2 regions of the Gottfriedia sp. NPDC057948 genome follow, and region 2 is predicted to be linked to the other one. Evidence: a T-box and tRNA genes for the amino acid it is inferred to sense, from the RefSeq annotation. Region 2 holds a T-box; the other holds one or more tRNA genes.
What was found. The T-box of region 2 lies ahead of ileS (isoleucine--tRNA ligase). A T-box ahead of a tRNA ligase gene usually reads a tRNA of that ligase, here a tRNA-Ile.
Positions count from the first base shown of each region.

Region 1: it has a tRNA-Ile gene. The T-box ahead of ileS (isoleucine--tRNA ligase) is inferred to sense a tRNA for this amino acid. The anticodon was not compared.

Region 1 is NZ_JBHVPN010000005.1:221,003-224,252, forward strand. It holds gene ACFVRR_RS11435 (bifunctional transcriptional activator/DNA repair enzyme AdaA) at 1-540, opposite strand, end outside; tRNA gene ACFVRR_RS11440 (tRNA-Glu) at 1,033-1,104, opposite strand; tRNA gene ACFVRR_RS11445 (tRNA-Ser) at 1,116-1,206, opposite strand; tRNA gene ACFVRR_RS11450 (tRNA-Asn) at 1,213-1,287, opposite strand; tRNA gene ACFVRR_RS11455 (tRNA-Ile) at 1,308-1,384, opposite strand; tRNA gene ACFVRR_RS11460 (tRNA-Gly) at 1,402-1,472, opposite strand; tRNA gene ACFVRR_RS11465 (tRNA-His) at 1,479-1,554, opposite strand; tRNA gene ACFVRR_RS11470 (tRNA-Thr) at 1,564-1,636, opposite strand; tRNA gene ACFVRR_RS11475 (tRNA-Phe) at 1,717-1,792, opposite strand; tRNA gene ACFVRR_RS11480 (tRNA-Asp) at 1,801-1,876, opposite strand; tRNA gene ACFVRR_RS11485 (tRNA-Met) at 1,881-1,957, opposite strand; tRNA gene ACFVRR_RS11490 (tRNA-Ser) at 2,015-2,107, opposite strand; tRNA gene ACFVRR_RS11495 (tRNA-Ile) at 2,116-2,192, opposite strand; tRNA gene ACFVRR_RS11500 (tRNA-Met) at 2,202-2,275, opposite strand; tRNA gene ACFVRR_RS11505 (tRNA-Ala) at 2,304-2,376, opposite strand; tRNA gene ACFVRR_RS11510 (tRNA-Pro) at 2,387-2,463, opposite strand; tRNA gene ACFVRR_RS11515 (tRNA-Arg) at 2,488-2,564, opposite strand; tRNA gene ACFVRR_RS11520 (tRNA-Leu) at 2,575-2,661, opposite strand; tRNA gene ACFVRR_RS11525 (tRNA-Gly) at 2,670-2,744, opposite strand; tRNA gene ACFVRR_RS11530 (tRNA-Leu) at 2,773-2,855, opposite strand; tRNA gene ACFVRR_RS11535 (tRNA-Lys) at 2,876-2,951, opposite strand; tRNA gene ACFVRR_RS11540 (tRNA-Thr) at 2,959-3,031, opposite strand; tRNA gene ACFVRR_RS11545 (tRNA-Val) at 3,035-3,110, opposite strand; rRNA gene rrf (5S ribosomal RNA) at 3,116-3,231, opposite strand.
Region 2 is NZ_JBHVPN010000021.1:60,401-63,650, forward strand. It holds gene ileS (isoleucine--tRNA ligase) at 1-1,678, opposite strand, end outside; T-box leader at 1,745-1,989, opposite strand; gene corA (magnesium/cobalt transporter CorA) at 2,355-3,250, shown strand, end outside.

The sequences.
Region 1 (3,250 bases), on a different contig from region 2:
CTTTCTGAATGTAGTTGGAGTGTAATTAAAATGATGACGAAACATGCTTGAAAAATGTGCAGAACCTTTAAAACCAAGATTATGAGCTATTTCAGTTATGGTTTTCTCAGTATCTCGTAATAATCTCAAAGCTTCAATCATTCTTAACCTAGTTGCGTATTCTAACGGAGATAAACCTGTGGATTTTTTAAATAATCTTTGCAAATGAAATTTACTTACTCCAACTTCAATTGCTAACCGATCCAGTGTTAAACTATTTCGATATTCTTTTTCAATAAAATGTTTGGCAGATAAAATAATATCCTCCTCATTTGAGTGAAGTAAATCAGGACGACATCTTTTACATGGACGGTACCCATCTTTAATTGCCAAAGAAAATGACGGATAATATGACACATTTTCTTTTAATGGGGTTCTTGACTTACAAGAAGGTTTACAACAGATTCCAGTGGACTTAACTGCATAAATAAACACTCCATCGTAGTTTTCATCGCATGATTCAACTGCATCCCACATGACCTGATTATTTAATCCGTTCATTTAATCACCTCATCTTTAGCTATTCACATTTTAACACTAAGATCATGCGCTTGCTTTCAATTTCTTGCTTTCTAATTTCTTTGGTCTTGTAATATTTATTATTTGAAGAACACTTTAAAAAAATGGATTTAAACCACATTTTAACTAAAGGGTGAGGATAAAATGATGTTGGAATTTAAAATGAGTGAAAAAGACTTTAAGTTTTGATAATGAAGAATATTGATCCGAATGAAGATTAATGGAAAAGGAGAAGGGCGAGATTGTGGAGAACTAAGACTGAGATGTGCTGTTTCCATTACTTTATTTGTAAATAGACAGAAGCCATATTGAATCTATGAGAGTTAACTCTCTGTAAATCCTAAAACGTACAAAGAATACTCTAATATAATGAAGAAAAGACGTATTCAATTAAAGCCCTTTCACTAAAATCATAAAAAAGACAAATAAAAAACTCAGTTACCTGTGTTATCACAAATAACTGAGCTTTAGTTATGACCCGTACGGGACTCGAACCCGTGTTACCGCCGTGAAAGGGCGGTGTCTTAACCGCTTGACCAACGGGCCAAAAAAAAATATGGCAGAGAAGAAGGGATTCGAACCCTCGCACCGGTTACCCGATCTACACCCTTAGCAGGGGCGCCCCTTGAGCCACTTGGGTACTTCTCTATCATATGGCTCCGCAGGTAGGATTCGAACCTACGACCACTCGGTTAACAGCCGAGTGCTCTACCACTGAGCTACTGCGGAAAAATTAATTTTAAATTTAATGGTGGGCCTAAATGGACTCGAACCATCGACCTCACGCTTATCAGGCGTGCGCTCTAACCAGCTGAGCTATAGGCCCATTAAATTTTATAAAAAAGCGGGTGATGGGAATCGAACCCACGACCGAAGCTTGGAAGGCTTCTATTTTACCATTAAACTACACCCGCATAATATGGGGCGACCGATGGGAATCGAACCCACGAGTGTCGGAACCACAATCCGATGCGTTAACCACTTCGCCACGACCGCCATAAAGAGTGCCGACTAGAGGACTTGAACCCCCAACCTACTGATTACAAGTCAGTTGCTCTACCAATTGAGCTAAGTCGGCATATTATTAACTTAACTAAATCAATTAGTTTTATTACTTATATAATTTGCTCTACTATAATAATCATTTTTAATTTAAGATGGTGGCTCGGGACGGAATCGAACCGCCGACACGAGGATTTTCAGTCCTCTGCTCTACCGACTGAGCTACCGAGCCATCTTAAATGGCGGTCCCGACCGGGATCGAACCGGCGATCTCCTGCGTGACAGGCAGGCATGTTAACCGCTACACCACGGGACCATTTTGGTTGCGGGGACAGGATTTGAACCTGCGACCTTCGGGTTATGAGCCCGACGAGCTACCAGACTGCTCCACCCCGCGATAATGAGGATACTATTTAATATAGTTCCATGAAAGTTATATGAAATTTAATAAAAATGGAGGAGTAAGAGGGATTCGAACCCCCGCGGGCTGTTACACCCCTGTCGGTTTTCAAGACCGATCCCTTCAGCCAGACTTGGGTATTACTCCATTATAAGTGGTGGACCTTGTAGGACTCGAACCTACGACCGGACGGTTATGAGCCGTCTGCTCTAACCAGCTGAGCTAAAGGTCCTTAAATAAGTAGCGGCGGAGGGAGTCGAACCCACGACCTCACGGGTATGAACCGTACGCTCTAGCCAGCTGAGCTACACCGCCATAATAAGTTAATTTAAGTTTCTTTAAGTGGAGCCTAGCGGGATCGAACCGCTGACCTCCTGCGTGCAAGGCAGGCGCTCTCCCAGCTGAGCTAAGGCCCCATGTTTTAAATGGTCGGGAAGACAGGATTTGAACCTGCGACCCCCTGGTCCCAAACCAGGTGCTCTACCAAGCTGAGCCACTTCCCGTTCAGAATAACAGGTGAAATAATATGGCGCGCCCGAAAGGACTCGAACCCATAACCTTTTGATCCGTAGTCAAACGCTCTATCCAATTGAGCTACGGGCGCATATTATAAATGGTACCGAGGGCCGGACTCGAACCGGCACGGGGTCAACCCCCGCAGGATTTTAAGTCCTGTGTGTCTGCCATTCCACCACCCCGGCAGCATATGTGGAGCGGAAGACGGGGCTCGAACCCGCGACCCCAACCTTGGCAAGGTTGTATTCTACCACTGAACTACTTCCGCGTATACTGCTTTAACTTATAAATTTAAATGGTGCGGGTGAAGGGACTCGAACCCCCACACCGAAGTACTAGATCCTAAGTCTAGCGCGTCTGCCAATTCCGCCACACCCGCAATATTCTCTTTTGAGAAAATGGTGAGCCATGAAGGATTCGAACCTTCGACCCTCTGATTAAAAGTCAGATGCTCTACCTACTGAGCTAATGGCTCAAAAGAGTGCCGACTAGAGGACTTGAACCCCCAACCTACTGATTACAAGTCAGTTGCTCTACCAATTGAGCTAAGTCGGCATATGGTGGAGGATGACGGGCTCGAACCGCCGACCCCCTGCTTGTAAGGCAGGTGCTCTCCCAGCTGAGCTAATCCTCCATCAAACCAAGCGACGTTCTACTCTCACAGGGGGAAACCCCCAACTACCATCGACGCTGAAGAGCTTAACTGCCGTGTTCGGTATGGGAACGGGTGTGACCTCTTCGCTATCATCACTTGATTCATTTTCTTTAGGACAC
Region 2 (3,250 bases):
ATACTGCAAGTAAACTATAGAACCAGCCTCTCGTTTGATCAATCCCTTCAATGACAACATCTGCTGGGAATTGTTTTGCAAATTTCTCCTTATTTTCAAAAGGATAATGATATTGGGCAAATGGCATCGAACCGCTATCGAACCAGACATCAATTACTTCAGGTGTTCTTTTCATATTCCCTTTACAATTTGGACAGTTAAGAGTCACTTCATCTACAAAAGGTTTGTGCAGTTCAATTGAATTGTCAATTTCTTCAACCGAATGGTTACATAATTCATTTATACTTTTTGGTGCTAATTGATGATTACATGAAACACATTCCCAAACATTTAATGGGGTGCCCCAATATCTTTTTCGGCTAATATTCCAATCTACCATTTGTTCTAAAAAATTACCGAATCGACCGTATTTTATATGATCTGGATGCCATGTAACTTCTTCATTATTTTTAATAAACTCATCCTTTAAAGCGGTCGTTTTAATAAACCAACTTTCATTCGCATAATAGAGTAAAGGTGAATCACAACGCCAACAATGCGGATAGCTGTGCTCATATTTTTCTTTACTAAATAATAATTCGTTTTCGGCTAAATACCTCACTATATCTACATCACACTCTTTAACAAAACGACCTTGAAAATTAGGTACTTCATCAGTATATTGGCCCTTTTCATTCACTACATTTACAAAAGATAACCCATTTTCTTGTACAACCTTGTAGTCATCTTCACCGTATGCAGGTGCGATATGAACAATTCCAGTACCACTACTTTCAGTTACAAAATCTGCTTTCACAACTTTATGACCAACTTCAACCTTTACAAAATTAAATGGTGGTAAATAACTAATACCGATTAGATCTGTCCCAAGAAATTCAGATAAAATGACGTAATCAGCTTTTAGCACTTTATCTACTAATGCCTTAGCAAGAATATATACTTCCTCACCTTTTTTAGCACGAACATATTCCATTGTTGGATTTACAGCTAAGGCTACATTAGCTGGAAGTGTCCACGGAGTTGTCGTCCATCCAAGCAAATAGACATTTTCTTCATCTTGCAATTTAAACTTAACGGTTGCAGATAAATCCTTAACGTCCTTATATCCTTGCGCTACCTCATGTGAGCTTAGTGATGTTTGACAGCTAGGGCAATAAGGTGAAACACGATGACCTTTTACTAGTAAACCTTTTTCATGAATTGTCCCGAGGATATTCCATACACTTTCGATATAAGAATTGTCCAGTGTTACATAAGGATCATCCATATCCACCCAATAACCTAACTGCTCAGTAAAGTCTCGCCATTGTTTCTCGTAAGTAAAAACACTTTCTTTACATTTATCAAGAAAAGCTTTTACACCATAACGTTCAATTTCTGCCTTACCTGAAATGCCTAACATCTTTTCAACACCGAGTTCAACTGGTAAACCATGCGTATCCCATCCAGCTTTACGAACAACTTGGAAACCAGCCATAGTTTTATATCTAGCTACCACATCTTTTATCGTACGACCTAATGCGTGACCAACGTGTGGTAGTCCATTTGCAGTTGGGGGACCTTCATAAAAAACAAAAGATTGATTATGTTCTCTTTGTTCAACTGATTTAATAAAAGTATTTTCTTTAGACCAAAGTTCACTAATCCTTTTTTCACGATTTTGAACAGATTCTTTTATGTTTTCTTTTTTCATTTGATATCGCCTCTCTTCTTTTTTTTAAGCACACAAAAACCCGCCCCTATAATAAGGGACGGGTTTAACCGCGATACCACCCTAATTCTATTGAAAACATTCCGCTCTTCAATAGCACTCAGTCACGTACAATCATACGCATTCCTTTTAACGGTAGACACCCGTTCAAACCTACTTATGTTTTCAGTTTGACTTCTCGGAGAGGATCTTCATTTAAGTACTATTCACCGGATTTCAGCTTCCCCGGCTCTCTGTAGAACAGTAACGAAAATTACTTTTCTCGTCATTGAATTCATTTGTGTGCTTTAATTGTTATTTATTATATCCATCGACTACTAAAAAGTCAAAGTTTTCTTAAATTTATTTTTTACTTAATTTAAATTCCGAACTCCAATTGCAAAAGAAACTTCTAAATGTCAAAGTTAATGATCCTTTTGATCGTAAAATATCTTTTTATCACTTTTCACTATTTTCCGCCACTAAGGAAAGAAAAGCAGCCATTATTTCTCTACCTTATTCAATTCTAATCTAATTTTACAATTTTAAACTAAACAATCTTTTGTTAATCGTTAATACTTTCTCATAATTTTTTTAAAAACTAATGGAGAATATTGTGTTAAACTGATTTTGGAGAAAATTAAAGAGAAAAAGGGGTGCCGAAATGATCAAAACGATGGCTGTATACAAGGACGGAACCCATGCGTTTGATGTATCAATTGAAGAATTAAATTCCGAACAAATTGATTGGGTTTGGGTCGATTTTGGAAAACCTGAAAAAGAAGAAATTGACTTATTGCAAACTCAATTCCAATTCGATGAAATAGCAATTAAGCATTGTGTAAGTTATAAAGAAAGACCGAAAATGGATTATTACGATGGCTATCGTTTTATCATTCTACAATCATTGCAGGAGAACATGGAACAAGCTGAAATCGATCTCTTTTTGTCCCACAAGTACATCGTTTCATTTTGCTGGGAGGAGTCAAATGCGATACAAATTGTGTGGAATAAACTAAAAGGATTAAAGAGTACAAAAGGAATAAAACCAGAACGAATCCTGTATCACATTTCTGATGAAATTGTTGATAAATTCTTTCCAATCGTCCAAAAAATTGAAGATGACATCGAAGAGATTGATGAATTAGGAACAAATTCCGATTTAAGCATGATCGATGGAATTAAAACACAATTAAGCAAATTATCAAAAGTAAGAAAAACAGTTAAACCAACAAAAGATTTAATTTATCGTATATTAAATTCAACCCACGTTGAAATTGACAAAGAAACGACAAAGAAATTGCGAATCGTCTACGATCATTTATTAAAACTATTAGATGACATTGCAGATAACAGGGAAATGGCAAATGACATCAGAGAAAGTTATATTTCAACAAACTCACACAAAATGAATAAAACGATGAAAATGTTAACATCGGTCTCGATTGTTTTCATGCCACTTACATTCATCGTTGGTGTATATGGAATGAATTTTGTTCACATCCCTGAGCTTCAATTAAAATATGGTTATTATTATTGTTGGGTGATCATGCTAATCAT